Regions from separate parts of the Streptomyces sp. NPDC001220 genome, predicted to be linked through region 2. Evidence: riboswitches for the same ligand, from Rfam matches in the RefSeq annotation. Region 2 holds a riboswitch; the other holds the start of a gene.
The links. A riboswitch is a leader RNA that binds a small molecule or an ion and turns the genes downstream of it on or off. The one in region 2 is predicted to bind ZMP and ZTP.
Positions count from the first base shown of each region.

Region 1: it holds a riboswitch for ZMP and ZTP, as region 2 does, so the genes downstream of both, ACWDGI_RS08685 (bifunctional 5,10-methylenetetrahydrofolate dehydrogenase/5,10-methenyltetrahydrofolate cyclohydrolase) here and ACWDGI_RS02120 (glycine hydroxymethyltransferase) in region 2, are expected to answer to the same signal.

Region 1 is NZ_JBSFJE010000003.1:148,269-157,534, reverse strand. Features, by position in the region: gene ACWDGI_RS08730 (pyridoxal phosphate-dependent decarboxylase family protein) at 1-1,088, shown strand, start outside; gene ACWDGI_RS08725 (SDR family NAD(P)-dependent oxidoreductase) at 1,074-1,892, opposite strand; gene ACWDGI_RS08720 (hypothetical protein) at 1,943-2,470, shown strand; gene ACWDGI_RS08715 (MBL fold metallo-hydrolase) at 2,585-3,214, opposite strand; gene ACWDGI_RS08710 (S-(hydroxymethyl)mycothiol dehydrogenase) at 3,214-4,302, opposite strand; gene ACWDGI_RS08705 (ABC transporter ATP-binding protein) at 4,524-6,302, shown strand; gene ACWDGI_RS08700 (hypothetical protein) at 6,414-6,710, opposite strand; gene ACWDGI_RS08695 (nuclear transport factor 2 family protein) at 6,883-7,248, shown strand; gene ACWDGI_RS08690 (hypothetical protein) at 7,236-7,403, shown strand; ZMP/ZTP riboswitch at 7,421-7,503, shown strand; gene ACWDGI_RS08685 (bifunctional 5,10-methylenetetrahydrofolate dehydrogenase/5,10-methenyltetrahydrofolate cyclohydrolase) at 7,530-8,378, shown strand; gene ACWDGI_RS08680 (CU044_5270 family protein) at 8,379-9,266, opposite strand, start outside.
Region 2 is NZ_JBSFJE010000001.1:433,768-443,033, forward strand. Features, by position in the region: gene ACWDGI_RS02095 (DMT family transporter) at 1-610, opposite strand, end outside; partial or broken gene ACWDGI_RS02100 (hydrolase) at 726-1,652, opposite strand; gene ACWDGI_RS02105 (hypothetical protein) at 1,987-2,337, shown strand; gene ACWDGI_RS02110 (glutathionylspermidine synthase family protein) at 2,345-3,553, shown strand; gene rocD (ornithine--oxo-acid transaminase) at 3,674-4,879, opposite strand; ZMP/ZTP riboswitch at 4,982-5,071, shown strand; gene ACWDGI_RS02120 (glycine hydroxymethyltransferase) at 5,071-6,549, shown strand; gene trpS (tryptophan--tRNA ligase) at 6,691-7,704, shown strand; gene ACWDGI_RS02130 (2'-5' RNA ligase family protein) at 7,971-8,549, shown strand; gene ACWDGI_RS02135 (decaprenylphospho-beta-D-erythro-pentofuranosid-2-ulose 2-reductase) at 8,667-9,266, opposite strand, start outside.

The DNA.
Region 1 (9,266 bases), on a different contig from region 2:
CGGCCGGGGCCGCCGGCTCCTGGGGTACCGCCCTGGAACGCGAGACGGTGGCCTGGCTGGCCGAACTGTTCGGGCTCGGCGAGGCGCACAGCGGGGCGTTCGTGACCGGGGCCACGATGTCCAACACGGTCGGTCTGGCGATCGCCCGGGAGTGGCTCGGGGAGCGGCTGGGGGTGGACGTCTCCCGGGCGGGCGCCGCCGCGCTGGGCCCGGTCGACGTGCTCTCCGGCAGCCCGCACTCCAGCGTCGGCAAGGCGCTGTCGGTGCTCGGTATCGGGCGGGACCGGCTGCGGCCGGTGCCGCTGCTGCCCGGCAACCGGGAGGCGGTGGACGTGACCGCGCTCGACGCGGAGCTGGCCGCGCTCCAGGGGCGGCCGGCGATCGTCGTCGCCAACGCCGGCACGGTGAACACCGTCGACTTCGACGACCTGCGGGCGATCGCCGCGCTGAGGGAGCGTCACGACTTCTGGCTGCACGTCGACGCCGCGTTCGGCGCCTTCGCCGCCCTCTCCCCCGCCCACGCCCCGCTGGTCGCCGGTCTGGACGCGGCCGACTCGGTCTGTGTGGACCTGCACAAGTGGCTCAACGTCCCCTACGACGCAGCCGTGCAGTTCACCCGGCGCCGCGACCTCCAGGTGGCCGTCTTCCACAACGAGTCCCCCTATCTGGGGCCGCCGACCGGCGACCCGGACTTCCTGCACCTCACCCCGGAGACCTCCCGCCGGATGCGGGCGCTGCCGGCCTGGTTCTCCCTGACGGCCTACGGCCGTGCCGGGTACCGCGAGATCGTCGAGCGCAACGTCACCGAGGCCGGGCGCCTCGGCGTGGGCATCGACGCCCTCCCGGACCTGCGCCTGCTGGCGCCGGTCCGGCTCAACGTGGTCTGTTTCACCCTCGCCGAGAACCCCACGCAGGAGCGGGTGGACGCCCTGGCCCGGGCGCTGGCCGCGTCCGGGGAGACGTTCCTCACCCCGACGGTGTACGGCGGGGTGCCGGCGCTGCGGGCGGCGTTCAGCAACTGGCGGACCACCGAGGACGACACCCGGCGGGTGCTGGCCGCGGTCACGGCGGCGTCAGCCGCCCTGTGAGGCGTGCCGGGCCTCCCGGTGCGGCCGCAGCGCCGCGTGGAAGCCGCTGTGGACCGCGGTGAGACCGCCGTCGACGCGGAGCGTGGTGCCGGTGATCCAGGCGGCGTCCCGGGAGGCGAGGAAGGCGACGGCCGCGGCGACATCGGCCGGCTCGCCGACCCGCCCGAGCGGGTAGAGCGGCCGGAGGGCGTCGAGTTCGTCCTCCCGTCCCGCCCAGGCCGAGGTGCGGACCGTGCCCGGCTCCACCAGGTTGACCCGGACCCCGCGCGCGGCGGCGTGCCCGGCGAGGGTACGGGTCAGCGAGCCCAGCCCGGCCTTGGCGGCGCTGTAGGCGTGGTTGCCGAAGTCGGCCCCGGCGTTGACCGAGCCGATGGTGACGACGGCGCCCCTCCCGGAGGCGGCCAGGTGCGGCAGGGCGGCCCGGCAGCAGCGGTGCACGCCGGTGAGGGTGATGTCGAGGTCGAGGTCCCAGCCGTCGTCCGGCTGGTCCTCGAAGAGCGGGACGTCCGGGGTGCAGTGCGCGGCACAGTTCACCAGCACGTCGAGGCGGCCGAAGGCACCGACGGCACGGTCGACGGCCGCCGCCACGGAGTCGCGGTCGGCCACGTCGCAGCCGAACGCCTCGACCGCCAGCCCCTGTTCGCGCAGGGCGGCCGCCGTCCGCTCCGCCTCCGGCAGGTCCCGGTCGGTCGCCAGCACCCGTGCGCCCTCCTCGGCCAGCCGCCGGGCGACGGCCGCGCCGATGCCGCGGGCCGCGCCCGTGACGAGAACCCCGTGTCCCGCGAAGCGATTGAGTCCGGTCATGGCAACGACCGTACGGGCCAAAGGATCAACAGGACAGATAGCGTGCGGGCATGTCCGCGTTCTTGCAGCAACTCCCGGCCCTCATCGGCGTCGTGATCGGCGCGCTCGGTTCGTATCTCGCCGTGGTGCGGGGTGACCGGGTGCGGTTCCGGCGGGAACAGGAGGCGCGCTGGGACGAGCGCCGGCTGACCGTGTACGCGGAGTGGGCCCAGGCGCTGAAGAAGACCGTCTCCGTCGACTACCGGGTGGCCGCCCATCTGGGCAATGACCCGCATCCCCACCCGCTCTCCCCGCAGGAGGCCGAACCCCTGCTGGCCGCAGCCCAGTTGGCCCGTGATCCGTACGGCGAGAAGCTCATCATGCTGGGCAGTCCGGCGGTGGTCGCGAAGGGCCAGGAGTGGGTGCTCGCGGTCATGGCGATGGAGCGGTTCCTGCGGGAGGGGCGGCGGGATCCCGAGGCGTGGCGGATCCTGCTGGAGCGGCAGCGCGACGGCCGCGACGACTTCTACGCGGCCGTCCGCGAGGACCTGGCGCTGCCGCCCGGTCACCCGGGACGGCTGCCGCTGGCGGAGGCGTAGTCACCGGCCGGTCCGTCGGACGGTCCGGTGGGTCAGGCCTCCGGCGTGCGATCCCTCGCGGTCTTCGTCGAGGGCCGCGCGGAAGCCTGACATCCTCCGTCGCCTTTCCCGGCGTCAGTGGCCGCGGGTGATCCACTCCGCCAGGTGAGGGGCTTCGGCGCCGATGGTGGTCGACTCGCCGTGCCCGGTCAGGACCTTCGTCTCCGGCGGGAGGGTGAGCAGCTTGTCCCGGATGGAGTCGATGATCGTCGGGAAGTGGGAGTACGACCGTCCGGTCGCGCCGGGGCCGCCCTGGAAGAGGGTGTCACCGGTGAAGACGGTGGCCAGGCCGGGCTCGTACAGGCAGACGGCACCGGGCGCGTGGCCGGGCGTGTGCAGCACGGTCAGGTCGGCGCCGGCCGCCTCGATGACCAGCCCGTCGGACAGGTGGTTGTCGGGTTCGCGGTCGGGGTGGGTGAGCTTCCACAGCGGCAGGTCGTCGGGGTGCAGCCAGATCTTGGCGCCGGTCAGGTCCGCGAGGGCCGGCGCGGCGCCGACGTGGTCGTTGTGGGCGTGGGTGCAGACGATGGCCTTCAGGACCCGGTCCTCGACCGCCTCGGCGATGGCCTGGGCGTCGTGGGCGGCGTCGATGACGATCACCTCGCGTTCGTCGCCGATGATCCAGACGTTGTTCTCGACGTCCCAGGTGCCGCCGTCCAGGGTGAACTGCCCGGAGGTGACGACGCGTTCGATGCGCGTGGTCATCACAGCACCACCACCGAACGCAGCACGTCGCCCTGGTGCATCCGGTCGAACGCCTTCTCCACCTCGTCGAGCTGGATGGTCTCGGTGACGAAGGCGTCCAGCGGCAGCCTGCCCTGCAGGTGCAGGTCGATCAGCATGGGGAAGTCCCGGGAGGGCAGGCAGTCGCCGTACCAGCTGGACTTGAGCGCGCCGCCGCGGCCGAAGACGTCCAGGAGCGGCAGTTCGAGCTTCATCTCGGGGGTCGGTACGCCGACGAGGACGACCGTCCCGGCGAGATCGCGGGCGTAGAAGGCCTGCCGGTAGGTCTCCGGGCGGCCGACCGCCTCGATGACGACGTCGGCGCCGAAGCCGCCGGTCAGCTCACGGACCGCCTCGACGGGGTCGCTCTCGCGCGAGTTGACCGTGTGGGTGGCGCCCAGGGTGCGCGCCGTCTCCAGTTTGCGGTCGTCGATGTCGACGGCGATGATCTTCGCGGCGCCCGCCAGCCGGGATCCGGCGATCGCCGCGTCGCCGACCCCGCCGCAGCCGATCACGGCGACCGAGTCGCCACGGCCGACGCTGCCCGTGTTGATCGCGGCGCCGATGCCGGCCATCACCCCGCAACCGAGCAGACCGGCGACCGCCGGGGAGACGGCGGGATCGACCTTGGTGCACTGTCCGGCCGCGACCAGCGTCTTCTCGGCGAAGGCCCCGATGCCGAGCGCCGGGGACAGCTCCTGCCCGGTCGAGGCGAGGGTCATCTTCTGCTCGGCGTTGTGGGTGTTGAAGCAGTACCAGGGGCGGCCGCGCAGACAGGCCCGGCAGTTCCCGCACACGGCGCGCCAGTTGAGGATCACGAAGTCCCCGGGCGCCAGGTCCGTGACACCCGCGCCGACCGACTCCACCACTCCGGCGGCCTCGTGGCCGAGCAGGAAGGGGAACTCGTCGTTGATTCCGCCCTGTTTGTAGTGCAGGTCGGTGTGACAGACCCCGCAGGCCTGTACCTGTACGACGGCTTCGCCCGGCCCGGGGTCGGGCACCACGATCGTCTCGACCCGCACCGGCTCGTCCTTGCCCGGTGCGATCACGCCGCGTACTTCCTGCGCCATGGACCTGCCCCTTTCGTCGCTGTGCTGACGTGCCTGTCTTCCGACCCTACGCGTGACCGCTCGGTAACGGCACGGAGCACGTCGATCATCGCGGATCTTTCCGGCACATATACCCCCTGGGGGTAACGCGACCGGGGTCGGGGAAAGGAGTGCCGCCGTATGGCCGGAGCGGGCCGACGTAGCCTTGGTGCGCGCCGCCCACCGCCCGGACGAGGAGCACCGTGACCACCGCAGACGCAGTTTCACCGCGACGGGCGGGAGACCGCACCGGTCCGTCCGCGTTCCGGCTGCTCCTCTCCTACGTACGGCCGCACCGCTGGGCCCTGTTGGCGGGTGCGGTGCTCTCGCTGCTGACCGGGGCGACCGGGCTGCTGCTGCCGCTGGTGGCGCGCGGGCTGATCGAGGACCTCTCCCACGACCGTTCCATCAGCGGGAAGTTGCTCGCCATGGCGGGTCTGGTGGTCACCAACACCGTGGTGGGCGCCCTGGGTTCGTACGTGCTGCGGCGCACCGCCGAGTCGGTGGTGCTGGGGGCCCGGCGCACCCTGTCGTCCTACCTGCTGCGGCTGCGGATCACCGCCGTGGACCGCACCGAACCCGGTGACCTGATGGCGCGGATCACCTCGGACACCACCCTGCTGCGCGAGGTCACCACGGACTCGCTGGTCGCCCTCGGCACCGGCGGGCTCACCCTGGTCGCCACCGTGGTGATGATGGGGGTGGTCGACCCCGTGCTGCTGGGTGTCACGGTCGCGGTGATCGCCGGGGCGGGCATGGTGCTGGGCACCATCGTGCCGCGCATCAACCGGGCGAGCCGGCGGGCGCAGGACGCGGTCGGGGTGATGGGGGCCTCGCTGGAGCGGGTGCTGGGCGCGCTGCGCACCGTGAAGGCGTCGGGCGCCGAGCACCGCGAGGAGCGTGCGCTGCACGAGGCCGCCGAGGAGTCCTGGCGGCAGAGCGTGCGGGCCGCCAAATGGGCCGCCGCGGCGGGCAACACGGCGGGGCTCGCGATGCAACTGGCGTTCATCACGGTCCTGGCGGTGGGCGGGGCGCGGGTGGCGACCGGCGCGATCGGCATCGGCACGCTGGTGGCGTTCCTGCTCTACGTCTTCTACCTGATGTCGCCGATCCAGCAGGTCGTCGGCGCGGTCACGCAGTACCAGACCGGCGCCGGGGCGCTCGCCCGGATCCAGGAGGCACTCTCCCTGCCCGCCGAACCGCCCTCCGAGCCCGCCGAGTTGCCGTCCGCCGGCGCCGAACCGGCCGCCGTCACCTTCACCGACGTACGGTTCCGCTACGCCGACGACCTGCCGTACGTCCACCACGGGGTCGGCTTCGCGATACCCGCCCGGGGCATGACGGCGTTCGTCGGCCCGTCCGGCGCGGGCAAGACCACCGTCTTCTCCCTCATCGAGCGCTTCTACGAGCCGGAGTCCGGCACCATCACCCTCGACGGCCGCCCGCTCCCCGACTGGGAACTGCCCCTGCTGCGCTCGGCCATCGGATACGTCGAGCAGGACGCCCCCGTACTGTCCGGGTCGTTGAAGGACAATCTGCTGCTCGGCAATCCGGAGGCGGGCGAGGACGCGGTGACGCGGGTGCTGAGGACGACCCGGCTGGACGGTCTGGTGGCGCGGCTGCCGCAGGGCCTGGAGACGCTGGTCGGGCACCGCGGGACCAGGCTGTCGGGCGGCGAGCGGCAACGGGTGGCGATCGCGCGGGCGTTGCTGCGCCGGCCCCGGCTGCTGCTCCTGGACGAGGCGACCTCGCAGCTGGACGCGGTGAACGAGGCGGCCCTCCGGGACACCGTCGCCGATGTGGCACGGTCGACCACGGTGCTGGTGGTCGCGCACCGCCTGTCGACGGTGACGATGGCCGACCGGATCGTCGTGATGGACACGGGCCGGGTCCGTGCGGTGGGCACGCACCGGGAGCTGGTGGCGGCGGACCCGCTGTACGCGGAGCTGGCGGCGACACAGTTCCTGGCGGCCGAGCACTGAGCACGCGGATCCCGGCCGCCGGCCACCGAGCGCGCGGTAGTCGGCCGCCGAGCGCCGAGTACGGCGAAGGGCCGCCCCTTGTCCGGGACGGCCCTCGGGGTGGGGCGCGGGTCAGTACTCGATGCCCGGCACCAGTCCCATGGCCGGCGCGGCCAGGTCGGTGACCTGGTGCAGTTCGCTCAGCTTGTGGACTCCGTTCAGCCCCTGCACCTGCTCCGAGACCTTGGGGATCTGGTCCTGGTACTCCGCCGGGATGCCGATGCGGGAGACCGAGTCCAGCACGCCGAGCGCGGTGAGCTTCCCGGGGTCCTGTGCGCTCGCGTCGGCCGCGTTCGCCATCGGGACGGCGAGGCCGGTGACCCCGACGGCGAGGCCGACGGCGGCGACGATACGTCGTGTTGAGATCATGTCTCCAGCAACGGCCCGGGCGCCGGGCCGGACACGGGCAGCCGGTCCCCCTCACCCGTCAGGCGGAGCGCCCGGCCTGCGCTTGCCGAGCCCGGCGGGGCGGAGGAGGCTCGAAGGTGGGGCTGTCGCGGCCCGCTCCGCATCGGGTCGCGGGCTCCCGCAGGAGGTCATCATGGGCACCGCGACAGGCTCCACGTTCGACATCGCCACGCTGCGCCGGGCCGTAGAGGGGAACACGGGGAACACGCTGCTGGCGCTCTACGCGGACGACGCGGAGATCCGTATCGTCGACCGCACCACCCAGCCCAGCCACCCCAAGGTCCTGCACGGCCGCCGGGACATAGCCGCGATGCTGGACGACGTCTACAGCCGGGACATGACGCACAAGCTGGACCAGTGCATCGTGCAGGGCGACCAGGCCGCCTACAGCGAGTCCTGCGAGTACGCGGACGGCGTCCGGGTGCTCGCCGAGTCGATGATCACGCTGCGCGACGGCAAGATCGCCGAACAGATCATGATCCAGGCATGGGACGAGTAGCCGGAAGGACCGCGAGGGTCCAGGTCAGCGCGCGGCTGACCTGGACCTTCTCGGCACGGGCCGGGCTGGGGCACAGGCGCCGCACGCCTCCGCGCGCGTCCGTCGTGCTGCTGCGGACGGCCCTGCGGGCGGCGCACCGCCGTGGGAAACGCTGAGCACCTCGGTTACGCTGGGCGCGGGCCGTGACTGGCGCTGAGGTGGAGCACCACCGTGGAGCGGCCCGCACCGTCGATGCCGTGCGCCTGGGCGATCAAGGTCTGACCAGCTCAGGAGTGTGCCGCATGACCCATGCCCGTCTCATGGACGGAACCGCCGTCGCCCGCCGGATCGTCGAGCAGACCGCGCGGCGGGCCGCCGAGTTCACCGCACGCACCGGCACCACGCCGTGCCTGGCGACCGTGCTGGTCGGCGAGGACCCGGCCTCCGTCACCTATGTCCGGATGAAGCAGAACCGCAGCCGCAAGGCCGGCATCGCCTCCCGGCACGTGGCGCTGCCCGCCACCACGACCACCGGGGAACTCGTCGGCACGCTGCGGGAGTTGTCGGCCGACCCGGCGGTGCACGGCATCCTGCTCCAGCACCCGGTCGGCGAACACATCGACGAGCGGGCCGCGTTCGAGGCGATCGCGCCGGAGAAGGACGTCGACGGCGTGACCTTCGCGTCGTTCGCGACGATGAGCTTCGGCCTGCCGGGCTTCGTCTCCTGCACGCCCGGCGGCATCCTGCGGCTGCTCGACGCCTACGACGTCGACCCGGCCGGGAAGCGGGCGGTGGTCGTCGGCCGCAGCGCGATCCTGGGCAAGCCGGCCGGCATGCTGCTGCTCGCCCGCGACGCCACCGTCACCTACTGCCACTCCCGCACCCGGGACCTGTCGGCGGCCGTCCGCGAGGCCGACATCGTGGTCGCCGCCGTCGGCCGCCCCCGGCTGATCCGGGGCCAGGACATCAAGCCGGGCGCGGTCGTGCTCGACGCGGGCTACAACGAGGGGAACGTCGGTGACGTCGACTTCGACACCGCCGTCGAGCGGGCCTCGCTGATCACGCCGGTGCCGGGCGGGGTCGGCCCGATGACCATCGCCGTGCTGCTGGAGCAGACGGTCACCGCGGCCGCCCGGCAGCTCGGGGTGTGATCAGCGCATCCAGGCGCTGTACTCCATGACGTCACCGGCCCGCACGCCGTACTCGGGGTCCTCCCGGGTGAACGTGGTCTCCAGGCCGAGTACGGCACCGGTGGCCGGGTCCAGGATCAGCATCTGCCGGGCGCCCGAGGCCTCGTCGTGGACGTAGGCCTGCCCGGTGCGGCCGAGCCGGTCGGTGACCTGGCCGGCCGGGCGCAGCCCCTTGGCGTCGGCGAGGAGGCGGGCGAGGGCGGCCGACTCCCGCGCGCCGAGCGTCCAGTTGTCGAGCAGCTCGCGGGTGGCGTCCAGGAGCTCCGACGTCGTGAGGGTGTGGCTGTGGCTGTAGATCAGCTCGGTCAGGTAGGTGCGCAGCTTCGCCGGGTCGTGCGGGGGTGTGCCGAGCGGCGGGCCGTCGCCCCACATCGGCGGGAAGGTGCGCCGGCTGAGCACGTGGCCGTCCTCGACCAGCCGCGACCGGTCACCGTCGTCGGTGAGGACCGGGCGGCCGGGGTGGGACGGGTCGGTGGCCACGACCACTTCGGTGTGGCTGCCGTCCGCCGCCCAGCGCTCCACCCGCTCCTCGGGCAGTGTCACCGGCGGTCTGCCGTCGCTCATGCCGAGGCTCCAGGACTGCACGTGGGTGCCCTGCCGCAGGGCCGGGGACCCGTCCTGGGCCGCCACGGCGGCCAGTTTCGCGACGTCGGCGAGCGGCACGGGCGTGGAGTGGGCGCGGACCGCCAGCGGCCGGGGCGCGGCGACCGCGGGAGTGCCGGCGGGACCGCCCGGCAGCACGGCCAGCGCGGTGGCGACGGCGACGAGGGTCGCGGCGAGCGACCACACCAGTCGCGGCCGGGTCCGGTGCCGGGGGGTCGGAGTGTCGTGCAGCAAACGGGCGAGGTG
Region 2 (9,266 bases):
GCAGCAGGAAGGCGCCGCCGCCGCCGACGAGCAGGGCGTAGGCCGCCGGGTTGGTGAGCAGCCCGCCCGGCCACAGGGTGTCGATGAGCCGCACCGACACCTCCACCACCCCGAACCCGAACCCCGCCCCGAGGCCCAGCAGCAGCGCCCGCCACCGACCGGACAGCCGACCGCCGACGAGCCCGAGCAGCAGCACGCCCACCGCGGTCGCGAGCATCGCGTACTTCAGCGCGTCGGACCCGGCCCGGTCGCCCTCCGGGCCCGACGCCAGCCCCAGCATCGCGAGCCCCGCGCACACCACCCCCACCGCGCCCCACTCCAGCCCGCTCAGCCGCACCCGCAGCAGCCGGGCCGCGACCACCGCGGTCACCGCGAGGCTGGACGCCAGCGCCGCGCTCACCGCGTAGATGGGGAGCGAGCGCAGCGCCAGGATCTGGAACACGAACCCCAGCCCGTCCAGCCCCAGCCCGACGAGGTACCGCCACTGCCGGACGGCCCGTAGCAGCAGCGCGGCCTCCCCGCCCGTACCGTCACCCGCCGCCCGGGCGGCCACCGCCTGCAGAACCGTCGCGGTACCGAAGCAGAGCGCCGCGGCGAGCGCGCACACCATTCCAAAGAGCACAAAGGGACTGTAGGGGAGGGGGGTGAGGAGTGAAGTGATCGGGGGACGGCAGGGCGGCGGGCCCGGGACGGTGCCCGGACCCGCCGCCGCACCCGGTGCGTCAGCTGGCGCCGGCCAGCCAGGCGGTGGCGTTGAGGGCGAGGGCGGCGTTGGTGGCTCCGCTGTCGTTCCAGCCGTCGTAGAGCGTGTTGCCGGACTGGCCGGTGCCGTCGTCGATGGGCGAGCTGTCACCCCAGAAGGCGACCCGCCCGCTGCCGAAGGTGCTGGTGGCGAAGAAGGCGCCGGTGTTGCCGGAGTAACCGCTGCGGTACACCAGCCCCTTGACGTTCGCGTTGTCGGCGGGCTTGAGGGTCGCCGTCGTCCCGTCGGCGATCAGGCTCTTGGTGACCGTGCCGAAGCCGCCGTGCAGCACGGCGTCGCCGCTGTCGCTGACGGCCTTCGGGTAGCCCGAGCCGATGTCGAGGGAGTCGATCGAGAAGCCGAACGGGTCGGTCGAGTCGACGCTGTTGTTCGTCATCAGGTCGTTGAGGATCTCGACCGCGTCGTAGCCGTCGTTGTTGCGGTCGGCGCCCGTGTGGTCGGAGATCATGAACAGCCCGCCGCCGGCCTTCACGAAGTTCATGATCGCCGTCTTCTCGGCGGTGGTGAACCTGGTGTTGGGCTCGGGCAGCACCAGCGCGTCGAACTTCGACAGGTCGGTCGAGGACGAGCCGCCGTACGTCAGCGCGCTGGTGGCCGTCTTCAGGCTGTAGTCGCCGGTCTGCTGCAGGGCGACGCCCCACGAGGACAGCGCGCCGGTCCAGTCCGTCTCCGAGGAGGGCGAGGAGTCCTGGGAGAGCGGGTCGGGCTTGCCGGTGGAGATGATCCAGTCCGCGTTGCCGGCCTCCTCGGCGTGGCCGTCGTCGAACAGGACGCGGTAGGTGGTGGCGGCATGGGCGGGGGCGGCCTGGAGCGCGGCTCCTGCGGTGAGCAGGCCGAGCACGGTCAGGGCCGCGGTGAGTGTGCGGCGCGAGGTGGCGATGCCGGGCATCTGTCATTCCTCCATCGGTGGGGGTGCGAGAGGGATGGCGGTGCGGGTGTTGCGGCGGTTGTCTTCGCGCGTGGACACGGGTGTGGTGCGGTGGGGTTGGTCCGTGGTTCTGCGCGCGTAGAGTCCGCAGTTGATCGTTCACCTGTGAACGGCTGGACGGTACCCGTGGCGCCCGGCGCGCGGCAGGATTCCCGGTGGCTTCACAGGATTTTCTTACCGGGACATGACAAGCCGAGGGTGGCTGGGGCCGTTCGTCTAAGCTGTCGCCGGACACCCGGCCGACGATCACTCGACTGCCGTCGGCCCGCCGCACACCACACGGGGGAACACGAACATGGCTGACGCACGCCGACAACTCCGCTCGGGCACCGTGATCCTCGGCGGCATGGGCCTTCTGGCCGCCGCCCTCACCGCCTGCTCCTCCGACCCCGACAAGCGCTGCGTCGACCGCAACAGCTACACCGCCACCAAGGGCTACCAGGTCGTCTCCGACAAGAACTGCGGCTCCACCAAGACCGCTGTCAACGGCGTCTACTACTACGGCGGCAAGAAGAAGAGCGGCTGGGTCAGCGGCGGCTCGTTCACCAAGCCGGCCAAGGGCTCCGGCGGCGCGTCCAGCGGCGGCCACAGCGTCCACCGCGGCGGGTTCGGGCACGGCGGCGGCCACGGCAGCTCCGGCGGCTGACCCCGCGATGGAGCGCCGTACCGTCGCACCCCGCCCCGACTGGCAGCGGACCGTCGAGGAGCAGGGCCTGATCTACCCCCTCACCCGCCATCCCGACGGCGTCCTGCGCCCGTACTGGGACGAGAGCGCGTACTACGTCTTCACCCTGGAAGAGGTGGAGGCGCTGGAGGAGGTGGTCGAGGAGCTGCACGCCATGTGTCTGGCCGCGGCCGGCCACATCGTGGCGCAGGATCGTTTCGGCGAACTGGGCATCACCGACCCCCGCATCCGCGCCGCCGTCGCCGAGTCCTGGCACCGCCGCTCCGAACTCCCCTCCCTCTACGGCCGCTTCGACCTCCGCCACGACGGCACCGGCCCGGCGAAACTCCTGGAGTACAACGCCGACACCCCCACCTCACTGGTGGAGGCCGCCTCGGCCCAGTGGTTCTGGATGGAGGACCGCTTCCCCGGCGCCGACCAGTGGAACAGCCTCCACGAACGCCTCGTCGACGCCTGGCGGCGCCAGGCCCGGCTGCTCCCGCCCGGCATCCCCCTCCACTTCGCCCACTCCTCCGCCGACGAACTCGGCGAGGACCTGATGACGGTCGCGTACCTGAAGGAGACCGCCGAGCAGGCGGGCCTGGACACCGAGTGGATCTCCATGGAGGAGATCGGCTGGGACACCCTCTCCGGCCGCTTCGTCGACAACCGGCTGCGGTTCATCCGCAGCTGCTTCAAGCTCTACCCCTGGGAATGGCTCACCACCGACGCCTTCGCCGGCCACGTCCTCGACACCCTGGACAACGGCGGCGGTACGGGCACCACGATGTGGATAGAGCCGGCCTGGAAGATGCTCCTGAGCAACAAGGCCCTGCTGGCGATCCTCTGGGAGCTGTACCCGCAACACCCGAACCTGCTGCCGGCCTACGTCGACGGCCCGCGGGAGCTGGCGGCCGGCAAGGGGTACGTCAGCAAGCCGCTGCTGGGCCGGGAGGGAGCCGGCGTGCGGGTGCACCCGCCGGGCGCGGCGGCCGCCGGCAACGAAGCAATGCCGTCAGGCACACGCGACGAGGCCTGCTGCTACCAGGAGCTGGCCCCCCTGCCGGTCTTCGACGGCAACCACGTGGTGCTGGGCGCGTGGGTGGTGGGGGACGAGCCGGCGGGCCTGGGCATCAGGGAGTCGGCGGGCCTGGTGACGGACGACTACGCGCGCTTCCTGCCGCACGTGATTCTCTGAACGCCGCGCACAGGAGCCCCCCTTAGGGGCGCGGGGCGGTACCGGATCCGAGGCCACCGCCCGCGGGTGCGGCAAGGCACCACGCACCGGCACTCGCGCTCGTCCGGCGGCGGCTCCCCCTCAGGTGCCCAGAACCTCCCACAGCTGCTCGACCCCCCACTCCAGATCCTCCTCCGCCACCACCAAGGGCGGAGCCACCCGCACGGTCGCCCCGTGCGTGTCCTTCACCAGCACCCCCCGCTCCATCAACCGCTCCGACACCACCCGCCCCGACCCCACCCCCGGATCCACGTCCACGCCCGCCCACAGCCCCCGCCCCCGCACGGCGGTCACCCGCCCACTGCCCGCGATCTCCGCCAGCCGCCGGTGCAGGACCTCCCCCAACTCGGCCGCCCGCTCCTGGTACTCACCGCTGCGCAGCATCGCGATCACCTCCAGCGCCACCGCACAGGCCAGCGGGTTCCCGCCGAAGGTGGACCCGTGCTCGCCGGGCCGGAAGACCTCCAGCACCTCGGCGCGCGCCACCACCGCCGACACCGGCAGCACCCCGCCGCCCAGCGCCTTCCCGAGGACATACACATCCGGTACGACCCCCTCGTGCTCGCACGCGAAGGTCCGCCCGGTCCGCCCGAGCCCGGACTGGATCTCGTCCGCGACGAACAGCACGTCCCGCTCGCGCGTCAGCTCCCGCACCCCCGCCAGATAGCCCTCCGGCGGCACGATCACCCCGGACTCGCCCTGGATCGGCTCCAGCAGCACCGCGACCGTGTTCTCCGTCAGCGCGGCCCGCATGGCCGTCAGGTCGCCGTACGGCACGATCTCGAAGCCCGGGGTGTACGGCCCGAAGTCCGCCCGTGCCTCGGGATCGGTCGAGAAACTGATCACCGTCGTCGTACGGCCGTGGAAGTTTCCGCCGGCGACCACCACCTTCGCCCTCTCCGACGGCACCCCCTTGACCCGGTAACCCCACTTCCGGGCGGTCTTCACGGCGGTCTCCACCGCCTCCACGCCCGTGTTCATCGGCAGCACCATCTCCATCCCGCACAGCTCCGCCAGTTCCGTGCAGAACGCGGCGAACCGGTCGTGGTGGAAGGCGCGCGACGTCAGTGTCACCCGCTCCAGCTGCGCCTTCGCCGCCGCCACCAGCCGGGGGTGGCCGTGCCCGAAGTTCAGCGCCGAGTAGCCCGCCAGGAAGTCCAGGTACCTGCGCCCCTCCACGTCCGTCATCCACGCCCCCTCGGCCGTGGCGATCACCACCGGCAGCGGCCGGTAGTTGTGCGCGCTGTGCGCGTCGGCGGCGGCGATGAGGGCTTCCGTAGTGGTCACGGCGACTCCAGAGAACGCGGCGAGGTGCCCCCTTACTACCCTCTGCCGCTGCCCGACTGGTGGACGCCACGGCCCCCGGGCCCGGCGTGCCGGGTAGTCTGACCAGCGGGCCGTGACTGGCGCGCTGGGATGGGACCGACCATCGGGGAGCGGCCCGCGTCTGATCGAGTGCCGTGCGCCTGGGCCGAACCGTGAACGCCGAACGCCATGTCCGGAGGTCCCGAATGTCCGAGCCCCTTTCCACCGAGTCGACCGCGTACCGCGCCGCCCTCGACGTGATCCGCGCGGTCGAGCCGAGGGTCGCCGACGCCATCGGCCAGGAGGTCCACGACCAGCGCGAGATGCTCAAGCTGATCGCCTCCGAGAACTACGCCTCCCCGGCCACCCTGCTCGCGATGGGCAACTGGTTCAGCGACAAGTACGCCGAGGGCACCGTCGGCCGCCGCTTCTACGCCGGCTGCCGCAACGTCGACACCGTCGAGGCGCTCGCCGCCGAGCACGCCCGCGAGCTGTTCGGCGCCCGGCACGCCTACGTCCAGCCGCACTCCGGCATCGACGCCAACCTGGTCGCCTTCTGGGCCGTCCTCGCCGACCGCGTCGAGGTCCCCTTCCTGGCGAAGGCGGGCGCCCGCCAGGTCAACGACCTCTCCGAGGCCGACTGGGCCGAGCTGCGCCAGGCCTTCGGTAACCAGCGGATGCTCGGCATGTCCCTGGACGCCGGCGGCCACCTCACCCACGGCTTCCGCCCGAACATCTCCGGCAAGATGTTCGACCAGCGCTCCTACGGCACCGACCCGGCGACCGGCCTGATCGACTACGACGCGCTGCGCGTCCAGGCCCGTGAGTTCAGGCCGCTGATCCTGGTGGCCGGCTACTCCGCGTACCCCCGTCTGGTGAACTTCCGGATCATGCGGGAGATCGCCGACGAGGTCGGCGCGACCCTCATGGTCGACATGGCGCACTTCGCGGGCCTGGTCGCAGGCAAGGTCCTGACCGGTGACTTCGACCCGGTCCCGCACGCCCAGATCGTGACCACCACCACCCACAAGTCGCTGCGCGGCCCGCGCGGCGGCATGGTCCTGTGCGACGACTCCCTGAAGGACCAGGTCGACCGTGGCTGCCCGATGGTCCTCGGCGGCCCGCTCCCGCACGTCATGGCCGCCAAGGCCGTCGCCCTCGCCGAGGCCCGGCAGCCGGCCTTCCAGGACTACGCCCAGCGGATCGTCGACAACTCCCGCGCACTGGCCGAGGGCCTGACGCGCCGCGGTGCCACGCTCGTCACCGGCGGCACCGACAACCACCTCAACCTGATCGACGTCGAGTCGTCCTACGGCCTCACCGGCCGCCAGGCCGAGACGGCACTCCTCGACTCCGGCATCGTCACCAACCGCAACGCGATCCCGGCCGACCCGAACGGCGCCTGGTACACCTCCGGCATCCGCATCGGCACCCCGGCCCTGACCACGCGCGGCCTGGGCACGGCCGAGATGGACGAGGTGGCGGCCCTGATCGACCGCGTCCTGACGGCGACCGAGCCGGGCACGACGAAGTCGGGCGCCCCGAGCAAGGCCTCCCACGTCCTGGACGAGAAGGTGTCGACGGAGATCGCCCAGCGCGCGACGGACCTGGTCGCGGGCTTCCCGCTGTACCCCGAGATCGACCTGGGCTGATCGACGCCGTCGGGGGCAGCGCCCCCCGAGGGGCGCGGGGAACTGCGCGACCAGCCACAACGGCGCCGCAGTCCCCGCGCACCGGACAACCCTCCGCCTCGGAGACCAATCCCACCCCCACCCTCTGAGAGAATGGGGGGCATGGCCTCTGATCGACCCCGCGTGCTCTCCGGTATCCAGCCCACCGCCGGCTCGTTCCACCTCGGCAACTACCTCGGCGCCGTCCGCCAGTGGGTAGCCCTCCAGGAATCCCACGACGCCTTCTACATGGTCGTCGACCTGCACGCGATCACGATCCCGCAGGACCCCGCCGACCTGCGCGCCAACACCCGCCTCGCCGCGGCCCAGCTGCTCGCCGCCGGCCTGGACCCGGACCGCTGCACCCTCTTCGTGCAGAGCCACGTCCCCGAGCACGCGCAGCTCGCCTGGGTCATGAACTGCCTCACCGGGTTCGGCGAGGCCAGCCGGATGACCCAGTTCAAGGACAAGGCGGCCAGGCAGGGCGCGGACCGCGCCAGCGTCGGCCTGTTCACGTACCCGATCCTCCAGGTCGCCGACATCCTGCTCTACCAGGCCAACGAGGTGCCCGTCGGCGAGGACCAGCGCCAGCACGTCGAGCTCACCCGCGACCTCGCCGAGCGCTTCAACGGCCGCTTCGGCGAGACCTTCGTGATCCCGAAGCCGTACATCCTCAAGGAGACGGCGAAGATCTACGACCTCCAGGAGCCGTCGATCAAGATGAGCAAGTCGGCGTCCACGCCGAAGGGCCTCATCAACCTCCTCGACGAGCCGAAGGCGACGGCCAAGAAGGTCAAGAGCGCGGTCACCGACACCGACACGGTCATCCGCTACGACGTGGCGGACAAGCCGGGCGTCAGCAACCTCCTCACCATCTACTCCACCCTCACCGGCAAGTCGATCGCCGAGCTGGAGCAGGAGTACGAGGGCAAGATGTACGGCGCGCTCAAGACCGACCTCGCCGACGTCATGGTCGAGTTCGTGACCCCCTTCCGGGAGCGCACCCAGCAGTACCTGGACGACTCGGAGACGCTCGACTCGATCCTCGCCAAGGGCGCGGAGAAGGCCCGCGCCGTCGCCGCCGAGACCCTGGCCCAGGCCTACGACCGGGTGGGCTTCCTGCCCGCCAAGCACTGACCCGGACCGCCGAGCACCGACCTGCCGAGCACCGACCCGGGCCCGCCGAGCGCTGACCCGCCGAGCACCGGGCGGGGCGCCGACGGTACCGAGCGGCGCGCCGGGGGCGCTCGGGGCGCTCGGGGGGCTCCGGGGAGCGCACGGGAGCGCTGCACATCACTTCGGCCACGGCTGCCCGGAAGGCGGCCGTGGCCGTACAGTCGATAGCCGGACGGCCGGGTACGAACCCGACACACGTCCGACCATCACGACCGACAGGAGATGACGTGGGGACCGTAACGATCGGCGTCTCGATCGCGGTCCCGGAGCCTCACGGCAGCCTGCTCCAGGAGCGGCGCGCGGGCTTCGGCGACGCCGCGGCCCACGGCATCCCCACGCACGTCACGCTGCTGCCGCCGACGGAGATCGCCGAGGGCGAGCTGGCCGCCGTCCGGGCCCACCTGGGCGAGGTCGCCGCGGTGGGCCGGCCGTTCCCGATGCGACTGTGCGGCACGGGCACCTTCCGGCCCCTTTCGCCGGTCGTGTACGTCCGGGTGGTCCAGGGGGCGGACGACTGCGCCTGGCTCCAGCAGCGGGTCCGCGCCGCGTCCGGGCCGCTCGACCGCGAGCTGCAGTTCCCGTACCACCCGCACGTCACCGTCGCGCACGGGATCGACGAGGCGGCGATGGACCGGGCCTTCGCGGAGCTGGCGGGGTACGAGGCCGCGTGGCCCTGCATGGGGTTCGCGCTCTACGAGCAGGGTTCCGACGGTGTGTGGCGGAAGCTGCACGACTACGTGTTCGGGGGCTCCGTCGTGCCGCCTCAGGTGGGGCACGCGGAGCGCGGGACCATCGCCAGTCGGTAGCCGCACATCGGCACGGCCCCGCACCCCTGAAGGGGCGTCACAGCCGACCGGAACCAGACCGGCAGCCGCCCCAATCAGATCGGCAGCCGCCGGAACCAGACCGACAGCCGGCCGGTACTAGATCGGCAGCCGTCGGAACACCGACCGTGGTGCGTGGCGCAGCGCCGACATCACCACCCGCAGCGCCCCCGGCACCCACACCACCTCCGAGCGCCTGCGCAGGCCCGTCTCGATCGCCGTCGCCACCGCCTCCGGAGTCGTGGCCAGGGGCGCCTCCGCCAGCCCGGCCGTCATCCTCGACCGCACGAACCCCGGCCGTACGACCATCACGTGCACGCCCGTCCCGTGCAGCGCGTCGCCCAGGCCCTGGGCGAACGCGTCCAGGCCGGCCTTGCTGGAGCCGTAGATGAAGTTGGAGCGCCTCGCCCGCTCCCCGGCCACCGAGGACAGCACCACCAGTGAGCCGTGGCCCTGCGTCTGCAGGGCCCGCGCGCAGACCAGGCCCGCCGAGACGGCGCCCGTGTAGTTGGTCTGCGCCACCCGCACGGCCTGCACCGGCTCCCGCTCGTCGGTCGCCTGGTCGCCCAGGACGCCGAAGGCGAGCAGCACCATGTCGATGTCGCCCTCGGCGAAGACCTTCCCGAGAGCGGCCTCGTGGGACTCGGGGTCGAGCGCGTCGAAGGGGACGGTGCGGACGTCGGCGCCGAGCGTGCGCAG